DNA from 2 places in the Streptomyces sp. NPDC102490 genome. Region 2 is predicted to be linked to the other one. Evidence: riboswitches for the same ligand, from Rfam matches in the RefSeq annotation. Region 2 holds a riboswitch; the other holds the start of a gene.

Region 1 (7,489 bases), on a different contig from region 2:
CCCCAGCCCGCCGAGCGGATCGCGGGCTTCGAGATCGCCGTCTGCTACGAGGCCGCGCAGGCGGACGCCTTCATCGGCGGCGACCTGTACGCGGTGCAGGACAGCGCCCGCGGCGTCCGGCTCATCGTCGGGGACGTGCGCGGCAAGGGCATGGGCGCGGTGGCCGCCGTCGCCGTCGTGATCGGTGCCTTCCGGGAGGCCGCCGAGCAGGAGGCGACGCTGGAGGCGGTGGCGCAGCGGCTGGAGCGGGCGCTGGCGCGCGAGGGCACCCGGCGCGACGGACTGGACGCCTTCGAGGGCTTCACCACCGCCGTACTGGCCGAACTCCCGCACGGCGACGGGACGGTCCGCATCGTCAACCGCGGCCATCCGCCGCCCCTGCTGCTCTACGCCGACGGCACCCTCGGCCCGCTGCCCGCCCGCGAGTCGGCGCTGCCGCTCGGCATGGGCGAGCTGGGCGTGTGGCCCGACCGGGCGGAGGAGATCCCCTTCCCCGGCGGGGCCACGCTGCTGCTCTACACCGACGGACTGACCGAAGCCCGGGACGCGAAGGGCGAGTTCTACGATCCGCAGGTGCGGCTGACCGGCCGGGTCTTCCGGCATCCGGCGACCCTGCTCGACACCCTCGCCGAGGACGTGCGCCGGCACTCCGGGGGCGGCATGGCGGACGACATGGCGCTGCTCGCCGTACGGCGGCCCCGGCGCGGCGAACATGATCGTTGTCACGAGCCGTGACGGCCCGACACCCCTCCGCATAACGACTGACATACCGTCAGAAAAACCTGGCGTGAAGGGGAATACTGAGACGGGGTCAACTCGCCCGGTTTTCACCGATCGTGAGGCGTACGTCCCAGTCGTTTCCGTTAACGATCAAGAGGAACGGCTTGGAATCAGAGCCCCGCGTCTATTAACGTTCGATAACGCAGCGCGGTCGTCCCAGCCGTCACAGAAGGCGGCTCCGTGCGCACGCGCCGAATCCCGCAAGGGAACCGGGGAACCACCACATTGGGGTGAATCGGGCGTCTGCCGCCGTGTCCGCACGGTCGGCGCACACCCGTAGGAGACCTTCCTGCTCCGAACCCGTCAGCTAACCCGGTAGGCGAAAGGAAGGAAAGGAGTACGCCCACGTGGCGTCCAACCGGCCTGCCCCCGAGGCCCCGTTCGTGCCCGCCGGGCACGGCACCGACACCTTCGGCTACGACGCCCCCCGTGCCGAAGAGGGTCCCTGGGAGGAGTGGAATCCCACCGCGGAATCCATCCGCCCCGTACGCGGCCGGCACCGCGTCGCCAAGCAGCGCGGCGGGCTCGCCCGCAGCTCCACCGTCCTCGGCGTCGGGGTCATAGCCGCCGTCGGCGCGGGCGGCATGGCCAGCGCGCAGACCGGCAAGCCGCCGGTGTCCATCTCCATGCCGGACCTGCCGAACGTCGGCTCACTCCTGCCCGGCGACGACGGGACGCCGGAGCCCGAGGGTTCCGCCACCCCGCTCAGCGGCATCACCCAGGCCGTCGCCGCCGACACCGCGGAGGGCACCGGCACCACCGACGCCGGTGAGTCGCTGCGGGCCCGGATCATGGCGCAGGCCGAGCAGCAGCAGGCGCAGGTCGAGACCAAGGCCGCCGCCGAGGCCCGGGCCGCCGCCGAGAAGAAGGCCGCGGAAGCCGCCGCCAAGGCGGAGAAGGAAGCCCGGGAGAAGGCCGCCGCCGCCAAGAAGAAGGCGGAGGAGGAGGCCGCGAAGAAGGCCGAGGCCGAGCGGCTCGCGAAGCTGGCCAAGCAGTACACGCTGCCGACCTCCTCGTACACCATCTCCTCCACGTTCAACCAGGCCGGTTCCCTGTGGTCCTCCGGCCACCACACCGGCCTCGACTTCGCCGCCCCCACGGGCACCCTGCTCAAGGCGGTGCACAGCGGCACGATCACGTCGGCCGGCTGGGACGGCTCGTACGGCTACAAGACCGTGCTCACCCTCGACGACGGCACCGAACTCTGGTACGCGCACCAGTCGTCCATCAGCGTCAGCGTCGGCCAGAAGGTCACCACCGGTGACGTCATCGGCCGCGTCGGCGCCACCGGCAACGTCACCGGCGCCCACCTCCACCTGGAGGTCCACACCGCAGGCGGCTCGGGCATCGACCCGATGGCCTGGCTGCAGAGCAAGGGCCTCACGCCCTGATCCACCCCGCTCCCCGACCACCCCGCTGAACCCGGCGGTCCTGACGGCAACCCCCCGGCGTCAGGGCCGCCGGTTTGCCGGATTTTTGCGCCTTGGCCGGAATGACCTGCTCCGGTGCGGTCGTTGACGCCCTACATGACTTCTCTGCGCACACTCGGCTCCTCCGGCCTCGAGGTCTTCCCGCTCGCCCTCGGCGGCAACGTCTTCGGCTGGACCGCCGACCAGGACGCCTCCTTCGCCGTCCTCGACGCCTACACGGCGGCGGGCGGCAACTTCATCGACACCGCCGACGCCTACTCCGCCTGGGCCGACGGCAACAGCGGCGGCGAGTCCGAGACCGTCCTGGGCCGGTGGTTCGCGGCCCGCGGCAATCGTGACGACGTCGTCCTCGCCACCAAGGTCAGCCAGCACCCCGAGTACCCGGGACTGTCCGCCGCGAACATCAAGGCCGCGGCCGACGCCTCGCTGCGCCGCCTGGGCACCGACCACATCGACCTCTACTACACCCACTACGACAAGCCCGAGGTGCCGGTCGAGGAGATCATCGGCGCCCTCGACGAGCTGGTGAAGGCCGGCAAGGTGCGGCACATCGCCGCCTCCAACATCTCCGCCGAGCGGCTCGCCGCGTCCCTGGAGTTCTCCGACCGCGAGGGCCTCGCCCGGTACGTCGCCCTCCAGCCGCACTACAACCTGGTCTCCCGCGACACCTACGAGGGCGAGCTGCGCGACCTCGCCGAGCAGGCCGGTCTCGCCGCCGTGCCGTACTACGCCCTCGCGGCCGGCTTCCTCACCGGCAAGTACCGGCCGGGGACCGCGGTGGACAGCCCGCGGGCGGGCGGTGCGGCCAAGCACCTGGAGAGCGAGCGCGGCCGCCGGGTGCTGGCCGCCCTGGACGAGATCGCCGAGGCCCACGACGCTCCGGTCGCCACCGTCGCCCTCGCCTGGCTGGCCGCCCAGCCGACGGTGGCGGCGCCGATCGCGTCCGCGCGCACGGTGGAGCAGCTGCCGGCGCTGCTGGGCGTGGCCGAGCTGAGCCTGACGGCGGACGAGGTCGGGCGGCTGACACGGGCGTCCGCCTGACGCGGGCGTCCGCCTGAGCGGACGGACGGCGCGAACCTACGGCCGGTGCGGGCCGGGCGGCGGGTACGGGGCGCCCGGGTGGGGCGGCGCGTACGGGCCGAGAGGCGCCTGCGGTCCGTAGGGGGCGTACGGGGTGTACGGGAGGTGCGGGGCGTACGGAGCGGGCGCGCTGCGGGGGGCGTACCCGGGGTGCGCCCCGCCGTACGGGTACGCCCACGGCGGCATCGGCCGCGGCACGGGCGGCGGCGGTGCTGTGGCCCGGGCGGCGTGGTCCAGCGCCGGGCGGGCCACGTCCCGCAGGTGCCACAGGGCCTCCAGCAGCGCCCGCTCCCGCACGGTGAAGTCGGCGCCCGCCCGGCCCCGGCGCCCGCGCTGCCTGAGGAACGCCACCGAGGTCGCGCAGGCCTCGTACCGCGCCACCGCCCGCGCCCCTTCCTTCCCGGCGTGCCGGCGGGCGTACTGCCGGGCGATGCGGCGGGCCCGCATTGAGCCGAGCGCGTACGGCTCCGCGGGCGTGAGCCACCCGGCGACGACGTACGCGGGCAGCTCGGCCCGTACGGTGCCCAGTTCGCGCTGCCTGGACCAGATCACCAGCCAGGTCAGCAGGCCGAAGGACGGCACCATGAACGCCGCGTACACGGCGAAGAAGCCGTACTGGCCGAACGCGGCCGAGCCGTTCCACAGGGCGTGCACGCCCATCGCGAGCAGCAGCCCGGCCGACGGGAGCAGCGACCGGCGCACGCGGTGCCGGCCAGCCGAGAGCGCGGCGATGCCGAAGCCGATGCCGGTGAGCACGGTGAACAGCGGGTGCGCGAACGGCGACATCACGACCCGCACGAAGAAGGTCGCCGCGGTGACGGAGGCGATGCCGCTGTCGCCGGTGAGCTGGTCGGTGCCGAAGGCGGTGCCCAGGTACAGGATGTTCTCGGTGAAGGCGAAGCCGGTGGCGGTGACCCCGGCGACGACCACGCCGTCGACGATGCCGGTGAAGTCCCGTCTGCGGAAGAGGAAGACCAGGAGGACGGCGGCGGCCTTGGCGGACTCCTCGACGACCGGCGCTATCACCGTGGCGCCCAGGGTGTCCGCGCCGGCCGGGTCGGCGGTGGCGGTCGCTATCCAGCGGGTCGCGAAGCTGTTGGCGACGATCGCTATCAGCGCCGCCGCGCAGGCCCCCCAGGCGAAGCAGAAGAGCAGGTTCCGCCAGGGGCCGGGGTCCACCCGGTCCAGCCAGCGGAACGCGGCTATGAGCAGCGGCACGGGCAGTACCGCCAGGCCCAGCCCCACCAGGAAGCCCTGCGTGCCGGTCTGTTCACGCACCAGGGCCAGGATCACCAGCCCGGACAGCGCGAGCAGGGTGATCAGCGCGCCGTAACGGACCCAGGGGCGCTGCCACCAGTGCGTATGCCGGTGCGCACGGGTCGGGTACGGGGGACAGGTGGCCACGGCATGGACCCTAACCGGTGGGGGGCAGCTCCTTGTGCTGTACGCGACGGAAGAGCAGGTCGTTCACCACATGTCCCTTGTCCAGTCCCTGGCCCTCGAAACGGGTCAGCGGCCGGTGTTCGGGACGGGGCGCGAATCCGCCGCCGGGCACGGTGTTCTCGAAGTCCGGGTGCGCGGTGAGCACCTCGAGCATCTGCTCGGCGTACGGCTCCCAGTCGGTGGCGCAGTGCACGACGGCCCCCGGGGCGAGCCGGGTGGCGGCCAGGGACAGGAACTCCGGCTGGATCAGCCGCCGCTTGTGGTGCCGCTTCTTGGGCCACGGGTCGGGGAAGTAGACGCGCAGCCCGGCGAGGGAGCCGGGGGTGAGCATCTCGCGCAGCAGGATGATCGCGTCGCCGTTGCCCACCCGGATGTTGGACAGCGCCTTCCGCTCCGCGAGAGCGAGCAGGTTTCCCTGGCCGGGGGTGTGGACGTCGACGGCGAGGAGGTTGGTGTCCGGGTCGGCGGCGGCCATCTGCGCGGTGGCCTCGCCCATGCCGAAGCCGATCTCCAGGACCACGGGGCGGTCGTTGCCGAAGAGTTCGGCGAGGTCGATGACCCGCCGGCCGTCGATGTCCAGTCCCCATACGGGCCACAGCCGCTGCAACGCGTCCGCCTGCCCGGTGGTCACCCGGCTCCGCCGGGGCTGGAAACTCCGGATCCGCCGCTCGAAGTGCGACCCGGCGGGATCGGCCTTCGGGCCGTCGGGGAAACGGGGCTCGCCCTTGGCGCGGACGGGGCGCGGGGAGGCCCCGGCCGAGGGCGGGGGAGCGGCGTCGGCCTCGGGGGCGCGGTGGAAGTCAGACACAATGCGTCGATTTTAGTCCGCGCACGCGGTTGCGATGGCCTATCGAACTAGTTAGAGTCTCTAACGCAAGCGATAGAGCAAAGCCGTATGTCGCACTGTATGCCGCACCGTGGAGGAGAGACGCCGTGATTCACCACCAGATCCGCCTCGCCATGCGCCCCGACGCACCGCAGGACAAGGTCGCGGAGGCGCTGGAGATGCTCCGCAGGATGGGCCGTGAGATCGACGCCGTCGCGTACTGGGCGGTCGGGCGGGACGTGGGCGGCGACTTCGACTACGGAGCGATGTTCGCGGTCGAGGACATCGACGGCTACCGGGCGTACATGCACGATCCGCTGCACCGGCGGGTCGACGAGTTCGGGCTGCCGCTGGTGCGGCACATGGTCTCGCACGACCTGACCGACGACGAGGACCCGGCCACGGGCGAGCGCATCCGGCAGATCCACGCCGAGCGCTTCGCGGGGGACCCGGCCCTCGTGGCCCTGATCGAGGGCCTCGGCTCGTACCAGGGCAGCAGCGCGCCCGGGCGGGACTGAGGGCCGCGCCGGGGAGGTGCGCTAGCGCGCCAGCATCGCCAGCGCCCGGCGCGCCACCTCCCGGCCGATGGGCAGGGACGCGGTCGCCGCGGGTGACGGCGCGTTCAGGACGTGCACCGCGTGGGCGCCCTCCTTGATCAGGAAGTCGTCCACCAGGGTGCCGTCCGCCAGCACCGCCTGCGCCCGCACCCCGGCCGGGGCGGCGACCAGGTCGCCCTCCGCCACCGCCGGGAGCAGTCTGCGGACCGCCGTCGTGAACGCGGTCCTGGACAGCGACCGCCGCAGCTCGCCCGCGCCGTACCGCCAGTGCCGCCGGGCTATCCGCCACGAACCCGGCCAGGCCAGGGTCGCGGCCAGCTCACGGGGGTGCACCACGCCCCAGCCGTACCCCTCGCGCGCCAGCGCCGGCACCGCGTTCGGCCCGACGTGCACGCCGCCGTCGATGCCCCGGGTCAGATGCACCCCGAGGAACGGGAACGCCGGGTCCGGCACCGGGTACACCAGCCCCCGCACCAGCTCCGGTCGCGCCAGCTCGTAGTACTCGCCCCGGAAGGGGACGATCCGCATGCCGGGGTCGTCCCCGGTCAGCCGGGCGATGCCGTCGCAGTGCAGCCCGCCGCAGTTGACCAGGACCCGGGCGCGGAGCACGTCGCCCGCGCGGGTGCGGACGGCGACCCCCAGACCGGGACGCCGGTCGACGCGGTGCACCTCGGCGCCGTAGCGGATCTCCGCGCCGGACGCGCGGGCGAGCTGCCGGGCCACGGCGCCGTAGTCGCAGATGCCGGTGGAGCCGACGTGGATGGCGGCCAGGCCCCGGACCTCGGGCTCGTACTCCTGGATCTGGGCGCCGCTCAGCTCGCGCACCGGTATGCCGTTCTCCCGGCCGCGCTGGACGAGGGCGTGCAGGCGGGGCAGCTCGGCGCGGTCGGTGGCGACGATCAGCTTGCCGGTGACGGCGTGGGCGATGCCGTACTCGGCGCAGAACTTGACCATCTCGGCGGCGCCCCGGACCGCGTAGCGCGCCTTCAGCGAGCCCGGGCGGTAGTAGACACCGCTGTGGATGACGCCGCTGTTGCGGCCCGTCTGGTGGCGGGCGGGACCGGGCTCCTTCTCCAGGACCGTGACGCGGGTGCCCGGGGCGGCGCGCGTGATCGCGTACGCCGTGGACAGGCCGACGATCCCGCCGCCGATCACCAGCACCTCGCAGTCGAACGCCTGTTCCATGTCCCGGTCCACCTCCCGACGTCGATAGTGCACTGCGCCACTGACAACGCCTTCAAACCCGGAAGCGGGCGCCGGGTCAGGCCGGAGTCACCAGCAGGGGGCGGGCGCGCTCGCGCAGCTCCACCACGCGCGGCTCGTCGCCGTACGGCTCCAGGCGGTGCAGGAGGTCCTTCACGTACTCGGTGGTG
Region 2 (7,489 bases):
GCCGTCGCGCACCAGGTGCCGCTCGGTCATCCGGACGCAGCCGACGTCCACGGAGCGGGCGGCGCGCACGTGGTCGTCGCCGACCACGAACTCGGTCGAGCCGCCGCCGATGTCCACGACCAGGTAGGGCCGGTCGAGGTCCGCGCGTCCGGTCAGCTCCCTGGTCGCCCCGGTGAAGGAGAACTCGGCCTCCTGGCCGCCCGAGATGACCTCCGGCTCGACGCCCAGGATGTCGAGCACCCCGCGCACGAAGTCGTCCCGGTTCTCCGCGTCGCGGGAGGCGGAGGTCGCGACGAAGCGCAGCCGCTCGACGCCGTGCGCCTCGACGACCTCGGCGTACTCCCGGCAGGCGGCGAAGGTCCGCTCCAGCGCCTCGGGCGCCAGCCGCCCGGTGCGGTCGACGTCCTGGCCGAGCCGCACGATGGTCATACGGCGGTCCAGGTCGGTCAGCTCGCCCGTCTCGGGGTCCGCGTCGGCCACCAGGAGCCGGATGGAGTTCGTACCGCAGTCGACGGCGGCGACCCGGGTCACTGGGCGTCCTCCTGACACGTCTGGCCGGCGAGGGTCACGCAGGGTCCCTTGCGCCACCACTCGGGCAGCATCGCGATCGCCTCGTCGCCCAGCGGGTTGACGCCGGGACCGGCGGCCAGCGAGTGGGCGACCAGCACGTGCAGGCACTTCACCCGGTCCGGCATGCCGCCCGCGCTCGGGAAGCCGGTCAGCTCCTCGATCTCGTCGCGGCGCCGGACGTAGTCCTCGTGCGCGGCGCGGTAGGCGGCGGCCAGCTCCGGGTCGGCGCCCAGGCGCTCGGTCATCTCCTTCATCACGCCGTTCGCCTCCAGCGTGCCGATGGCGGAGGCCGCCTTCGGGCACGTCAGGTAGTACAGCGTGGGGAAGGGCGTGCCGTCGGGCAGCCGCGGCGCCGTCTCCACGACGTCCGGCTGACCGCACGGGCAGCGGTGCGCGATGGCGCGCAGGCCGCGCGGGGGGCGTCCGAGCTGCTGCTTGAAGGCCGCCACGTCCGCGTCGGTCGGCTCGGTGCGCGGGGTGGTCGGCGGGGGAGTCTGCATGACTGTCTTCTGCTGGTCTTCCTGTTGAGTCAGTGCCGGAGCGGCCGGCGGGGTCGGCGTGGTGGGTTCACTGCCGGCGGGCGGCGGCGTCGGCCTTGTCGACCCCGTCCCACACGTTCCGGTACCAGGGGCGGTCGGCGGCGCCGGCCTCGGCACGGGACTGCTCGGCCGCCTCCGGGTCGACGACGACGAACCCCGTCTCCCCCGGCATCACGTAGTGCAGCCGCAGCCGGACCTGCTGCTCGGCGTAGGCGTCGTCCTGCCAGCGTGCCTTGAGGTCGCGCAGGTCCTCGACCCGCTGCCGGGTCTCCCGCTGCTCCCGCTGGAGATCGGCGATCTCGGCGCGCTGGGCGACGTACTGCCGTATCGGGTAGGCGAGCGCCACGACGAGCGAGCAGAGCACCATCGCGAGCAGCGCGGCCCGGCCGGTCAGCCGGGAGCGCCGGGCCTGGCGCCTGGTCTGCGAGCGGTAGACCCGGGCCGCGGTCTGCTCCCCGATGATCCGGATCCTGGTCGCGGTGGAGAAACGGTCCCGGTCCTTCACGGCCATCTGGTCTCCGCCTCCCGTGCACGCGCGTACGTCCCCGCACACGGTACGGGACCGGATACGGGGACGTACGTACGACGCTGTCCTTCTACGGGCTGTCAGCCCTTGAAGCGGGGGAACGCGCTGCGGCCGGCGTACACCGCGGCGTCGTCGAGGATCTCCTCGATGCGCAGCAGCTGGTTGTACTTGGCCACCCGCTCGGAGCGGGCCGGGGCGCCGGTCTTGATCTGGCCGCAGTTGGTGGCGACGGCCAGGTCGGCGATGGTGACGTCCTCGGTCTCGCCGGAGCGGTGGGACATCATGCACTTGAAGCCGTTGCGCTGGGCCAGCTCCACGGCGTCCAGGGTCTCGGTCAGCGAACCGATCTGGTTGACCTTGACCAGCAGGGCGTTGGCCGAGTTCTCCTCGATGCCGCGGGCCAGGCGCTCCGGGTTGGTGACGAACAGGTCGTCGCCGACCAGCTGGACCTTGTCGCCGAGCTGGGCGGTGATGGTCTTCCAGCCGTCCCAGTCGTCCTCGAACAGCGGGTCCTCGATGGAGACCAGCGGGTACGCGTCCACCAGTTCGGCGTAGTACTCGGTCATCTCGGCGGCCGTGCGGGTCTTGCCCTCGAAGGAGTAGGAGCCGTCCTTGTAGAACTCGGACGCGGCGACGTCGAGCGCGAGGGCGATCTGCTCGCCGGGGGTGTAGCCGGCCTCCTTGATCGCCTCCAGGATGAGGTCGAGGGCCTCGCGGTTGGAGCCGAGGTTCGGGGCGAAGCCGCCCTCGTCGCCCAGGCCGGTGGCCAGGCCCTTGTTCTTCAGGACCTTCTTGAGCGTGTGGTAGACCTCGGCGCCCCAGCGCAGCGCCTCGGAGAAGGACTCCGCGCCGATCGGGGCGATCATGAACTCCTGGATGTCCACGTTGGAGTCGGCGTGCGAGCCGCCGTTCAGGATGTTCATCATCGGCACCGGCAGCAGGTGCGCGTTCGGACCGCCCAGGTAGCGGAAGAGCGGCAGGTCGCTGGCCTCGGAGGCGGCGTGGGCGACGGCGAGGGAGACGCCGAGGATGGCGTTGGCGCCGAGCGAGCCCTTGTTGTCGGTGGCGTCCAGGTCGAACATGGCCTGGTCGATCAGGCGCTGCTCGGTGGCGTCGTAGCCGACCAGCTCCGGGCCGATCTGCTCGATGACGGCCAGCACGGCCTTCTCGACGCCCTTGCCGAGGTAACGGCTCTGGTCGCCGTCACGGAGTTCGATGGCCTCGAAGGCACCGGTGGAGGCGCCGGAGGGAACGGCGGCACGACCCGTGCTGCCGTCGTCGAGGCCGACCTCGACCTCGACCGTGGGGTTGCCTCGGGAGTCCAGGATTTCCCGGGCTACGACGACGTCGATGGACGGCACGAGCATCTCCTTCTTCAATGTGACGCTTCGGTGTGACGCGCGGGTCCCGCAGGACCGCGGCGGCTCTGCGGGACCGAGCCTAACCGGCTCCGGGCGATCGGCCAGCCGATCGCCCACCCGCTGGACAGAACCGAGAGTAAATTGTTTCCGAACGGAACAAAGACGTTTCCGGAAACCGGGACGGAACCGGGGGCGGGCCCCGGCGGGGGCGCGACGCGAAAAACCCGCCCCGGTGCGTACGGGGGGAACACGCACCGGGGCGGGAAGTCGCGGGAGCCGCCGCCGCTTACTTGAGGTGCAGCTGCTGGCCCGGGTAGATCAGGTCGGCCTGGTCGACGATGTCGTCGTTCAGCTTGAACAGCTTGGCCCAGCCGCCCTTGACGTCGTGCTCCGCGGCGATCGAGCTGAGGGTGTCACCCTTGACGACCTTGTACTCGCCGTCGCCCTTCTTGACCTTCTTGCCGGTCGGGGTGGTGACGGTCTTCTTCTCGGCCTTGTCGGTCTTCTGCTCCGCGGCCGGACGCTCGGAGGAGCGGGAGGCCTTCTGCTCGGTGGAGCGCTCGGCGGTGGAGCCGCTGCTCTGGCTCTGGGAGCTCTGCGAGCTCTGGGAGCTGCCGGAACCGCTGTCCTGCGAGCCGCCACCGGTGTTCGCGGCGCCCGACAGGCCGGTGCCGCAGACCGGCCAGGCACCCTTGCCCTGGCCCGCGAGCACCTTCTCGGCGATCTGGATCTGCTGGGACTTGCTCGCCTGGTCGGCGGTGGAGGCGTACTGCGTACCGCCGTAGGCGGCCCAGGTGGAGGCGGAGAACTGCAGACCGCCGTAGTAACCGTTGCCGGTGTTGATGGACCAGTTGCCGCCGGACTCGCACTGGGCGACGGCGTCCCACTCGGACGTGGTGGCGGCGGAGGCGTTGCCGGCCGCCATCAGCGGGGCGGCGACGGCGGCACCGGTGACGCCGGCGACGGCGATGACACGGGTGGCCTTGGACGGACGACGGTGCTTGCCCTTGCCGGAAAACAGCATGGTTGATCCCCTCACCGACGCCTGCGAGGTGAGCTGTCGGGTTCGGGCCGGTTGAGTTGCCCGGCCGGGTTCCTCGCGGAACTCGGCTCCACCCCTAGCCGCTCCGGCTCAACTGCCCGGTGTGGCGCTTACCTTGGGTCCCCCGCTCCTGCCTTCGGCGCTTGACGCGACGACTGTTCCCGTACGGCCGCTGGCAGGATTCGGCGTTGCGACTGTCGGGGCCCGCGGTGGCGAGCGGTCATGACCGTAGACACGCACTCCGCGGTTTTTCAAAGACGATCACGGCTTCTGAGACCTATCTCTCACGAGATCCAAAAGGGACATACAGTCTCTAACCGTGACGTGAACTCCCCCTACTTTTCGCCCGATTCGCCCGTGACCGTGAGCGTCTGACCGGGCAGGATGTGGTCGGGGTCGGCACCGACGACCGCCTCGTTGCCGGCGTAGAGCGCATGCCATCCGCCGTCGACGTCAAGGGAGTCGGCGATGGCCCACAGACTGTCGCCGGTGCGGACGACGTAACGGTCGCCTCCGGCGTCCCGCGCGCCACCGTCGCGCGAGGCGTGCCGCCCCGTCGCCGTGTCCGTGCGGCCCTCCTTCGCGGCGCCCTCGTCCGCGCTGTCGCCGCGGTGCCGCCCGTCGCCGGACGAGCCTTCGGTCTCCCGCGGTTCGGCACGGGCGGAGGAGTCGGATTCGGGGGAAGTGTCCGACTTGGTGGAGGGGTCGGCGTGACCGGACGCGCCGCCGGAACCGTCGGACGACGTGTCAGACGAGGACGAAGAAGAGGGCGAAGGGGACGAAGAGGACGCCTCGGGCGTCGACTCCGCCGTCCCGGTCGAGCCGGACGTTTCGGTCGAGCCGGATGACTCGGACGACGGGGACGACTCGGGCGATCCGGTGGTCGTGGGCGAGCCGGACGACTTGGTGGTGTCCGCCTCCCCCGAGGTGTCCGAACCCTCCGACGCCCCGTCACCGGCCGCGTCCGAGCCGCCGCCCGTGACCCCGGAGTCGTTGCCCAGGCCGGCGAGCAGACCGCAGGTCGGCCAGGCGGCGATGCCCTGGGCCGCGTGTATCTTCTCGGCGATTCTTATCTGCTGGGAGCGACTGGCCCGGTCGGCACTGGGGGCGTAGTCCAGGCCGCCGTACTGCTCCCAGGCGTCCTGGGACAGTTGCAGGCCGCCGTAGTAGCCGTTGCCGCTGTTCTGGCTCCAGGCGCCGCCGGTCTCGCACTCGGCCACCTGGTCCCAGGCCGCCGAGTCGGCCGCGTGGGCGCCGGTGGCGCCGAGCAGCGGGATCGCGATGGCGGAGCCGGTCACTCCGGCGGCGACGACCAGGGCGGGTGCCTGGCGGGGGCGGCGGTGACGACCGTTCCCGGAGAGCATGCGACGACCTTTCACGAGACGACGGGGGGTCACGTGGCGGATGACGCTCGACACCACGTTGATCCGTGAACGTATAGGGAGATCATCGGTTGTCACAAGTTCATGCCGCGCAGATCACGTGAAGATCACAGAGTTGAGCGCGTGTCACTTTTGCGTCGTCGACGGACCGTTGCCGGCCGATGACGCGAACGGCGTGAACGCCACCGGCAAGGTGCGCAGACCTCGCATGATGAGGCCGCCGCGCCAGCGCAGTTCGGCCGGGTCCGCGGCGAGGCGGAGGTCCGGCAGCCGGGTGAGGAGCGTGGCCAGCGCCGTCTGCCCCTCCAGCCGGGCGAGCGGGGCGCCGAGGCAGTAGTGGATGCCGTGGCCGTACCCGAGGTGCTGGCTGTCGCGGCGGGCGAGGTCGAGGGTGTCCGGGTCGGAGAACCGCTCCGGGTCCCGGTCGGCGGCGGCGAGGACGACGAGGACGGGGTCGCCGGCCGCGACGTCCTGGCCGCCGATGGTCAGCGGCCGGGTGGCGAAGCGCCAGGTGGCCAGCTCCACCGGGCCGTCGTAGCGCAGCAGTTCCTCGACGCCGGTCTCCAGCAGGCCGCGCTCCCCGGCGGCGAGGGAGGTCTGGAGCCGCGCCCGCTGCTCGGGGTGGGTGAGCAGGGCGTAGGTGCCGTTGCCGATGAGGTTGACGGTGGTCTCGAACCCCGCGAAGAGCAGGATGAAGGCCATGGCCGCGGCCTCGTTCTCGGTGAGGTGCTCGCCGTGGTCCGAGGCGCGGATCAGACCGGAGATGAGGTCCTCGCCGGGAGCCGGCTCGGGCGGCAGCGCGGCGCGCTTGCGGTGGATGAGCTCGGCGAGGTAGCCGCGCATCTTCTTCACCGACCGGGCGACACCGCCCCGCGGGCCGCCGCCGTGACGGATCATCATGCCCGCCCAGTCCCGGAAGTCGTCCTGGTCCTCGCGGGGGACGCCGAGCAGGTCGCAGATGGCGTAGATGGGCAGGGGGAAGGCGAAGTCGTGGATCAGGTCGGCGGAGCCGGTGGCGGCGAACCGGTCGATGAGGCCGTCGGCCAGCTCCTGCACCCGGGGCGCGAACTCGGCCACCCGGCGGGGCGTGAACGCCTTGCTGACCAGTCGGCGCAGCCGGGTGTGGTCCGGCGGGTCGATGTTCAGCAGGTGGGTCATCAGCTCGGCCTTCCGCTCTCCCGGAATGCCGGTCTTGCCCTTGGCGTGCGCGGGCTCGGCGTGGTGCGCCGGGTTCTTGGACAGCCGCGGGTCGGCGAGGGCCTGCTTGGCGTCGGCGTATCGGGTGACCAGCCATGCCTCCACCCCGCTGGGCAGCCGCGTGCGGTGCACGGGGGCGTGCTCGCGCAGCCAGGCGTAGGCCGGGTAGGGGTCGCTCGCGAACTCCCAGGTGAACAGCTCGGGGGCGGGACCGGCGGCGGGGCCGGGGACGGGCGGGCGGCCGGTCATCCCTCGACCGCCCTGATCGCGTCCCGGTAGGCGCGGGCCGCCGCTCTCAGGGCCGCCTCGGGGTCGGTGCCCTCGGACTCGGCGCGGGCGGCGAGGGCGAGCAGTTCGTAGCCGATGCCGTCGCCGGAGGGCAGCGGGACGTCGAGGCCCGCGGTGCGGACGCGGGAGGCGAGCTTGGCGGCGAGGGCGAGGCCGGGCTGGCCGAGGGGGACGCCCTCGGTGACCGAGGTGCGCTGCTTCTCGGCGGCCTTGGTGCGCAGCCAGTGCTCCCGGACCTCCTCGGGGGTGTCGGCCGTCGCGTCGCCGAAGACGTGCGGGTGGCGGTGGATGAGCTTGTCGACGATGGTGCCGGCCACGTCGTCCACGGAGAACGGGGCGTCGGGGTCCTCCTCGGCGATGCGGGCGTGGAAGACGACCTGGAGCAGTACGTCGCCCAGCTCCTCCCGCAGCTCGTCGCGGTCGCCGTCCTCGATGGCCTCGACGAGTTCGTACGCCTCCTCGATGGCGTACTTGGCCAGGCCCTGGTGGGTGCGCCGGGAGGACCAGGGGCATTCGACGCGGATGCGGTCCATGACCTGGACGAGGTCGAGGAGGCGGGCGCCCGGGAGGTCGTAGGAGGCGGG

The links. Region 2 has a riboswitch for cyclic di-AMP ahead of ACIRGB_RS14745 (transglycosylase family protein). Riboswitches for the same ligand answer to the same signal wherever they lie in the genome.
Region 1: linked by a shared signal. The riboswitch ahead of ACIRGB_RS03495 (M23 family metallopeptidase) and the one ahead of ACIRGB_RS14745 (transglycosylase family protein) in region 2 are both predicted to bind cyclic di-AMP.

What each region holds. Positions count from the first base shown of each region.
Region 1 covers NZ_JBIWJU010000002.1:17,047-24,535, reverse strand. Annotated here, with positions in the region: gene ACIRGB_RS03500 (PP2C family protein-serine/threonine phosphatase) at 1-735, shown strand, start outside; cyclic di-AMP (ydaO/yuaA leader) riboswitch at 960-1,116, shown strand; gene ACIRGB_RS03495 (M23 family metallopeptidase) at 1,128-2,171, shown strand; gene ACIRGB_RS03490 (aldo/keto reductase) at 2,307-3,251, shown strand; gene ACIRGB_RS03485 (PrsW family intramembrane metalloprotease) at 3,288-4,694, opposite strand; gene trmB (tRNA (guanosine(46)-N7)-methyltransferase TrmB) at 4,705-5,541, opposite strand; gene ACIRGB_RS03475 (Dabb family protein) at 5,667-6,077, shown strand; gene lhgO (L-2-hydroxyglutarate oxidase) at 6,099-7,301, opposite strand; gene ACIRGB_RS03465 (MFS transporter) at 7,378-7,489, opposite strand, start outside.
Region 2 covers NZ_JBIWJU010000006.1:82,889-90,377, forward strand. Annotated here, with positions in the region: gene ACIRGB_RS14725 (exopolyphosphatase) at 1-531, opposite strand, end outside; gene ACIRGB_RS14730 (DUF501 domain-containing protein) at 528-1,070, opposite strand; gene divIC (cell division protein DivIC) at 1,138-1,620, opposite strand; gene eno (phosphopyruvate hydratase) at 1,716-2,996, opposite strand; gene ACIRGB_RS14745 (transglycosylase family protein) at 3,283-4,020, opposite strand; cyclic di-AMP (ydaO/yuaA leader) riboswitch at 4,024-4,190, opposite strand; gene ACIRGB_RS14750 (transglycosylase family protein) at 4,374-5,402, opposite strand; gene ACIRGB_RS14755 (cytochrome P450) at 5,547-6,866, opposite strand; gene ACIRGB_RS14760 (nucleoside triphosphate pyrophosphohydrolase) at 6,863-7,489, opposite strand, start outside.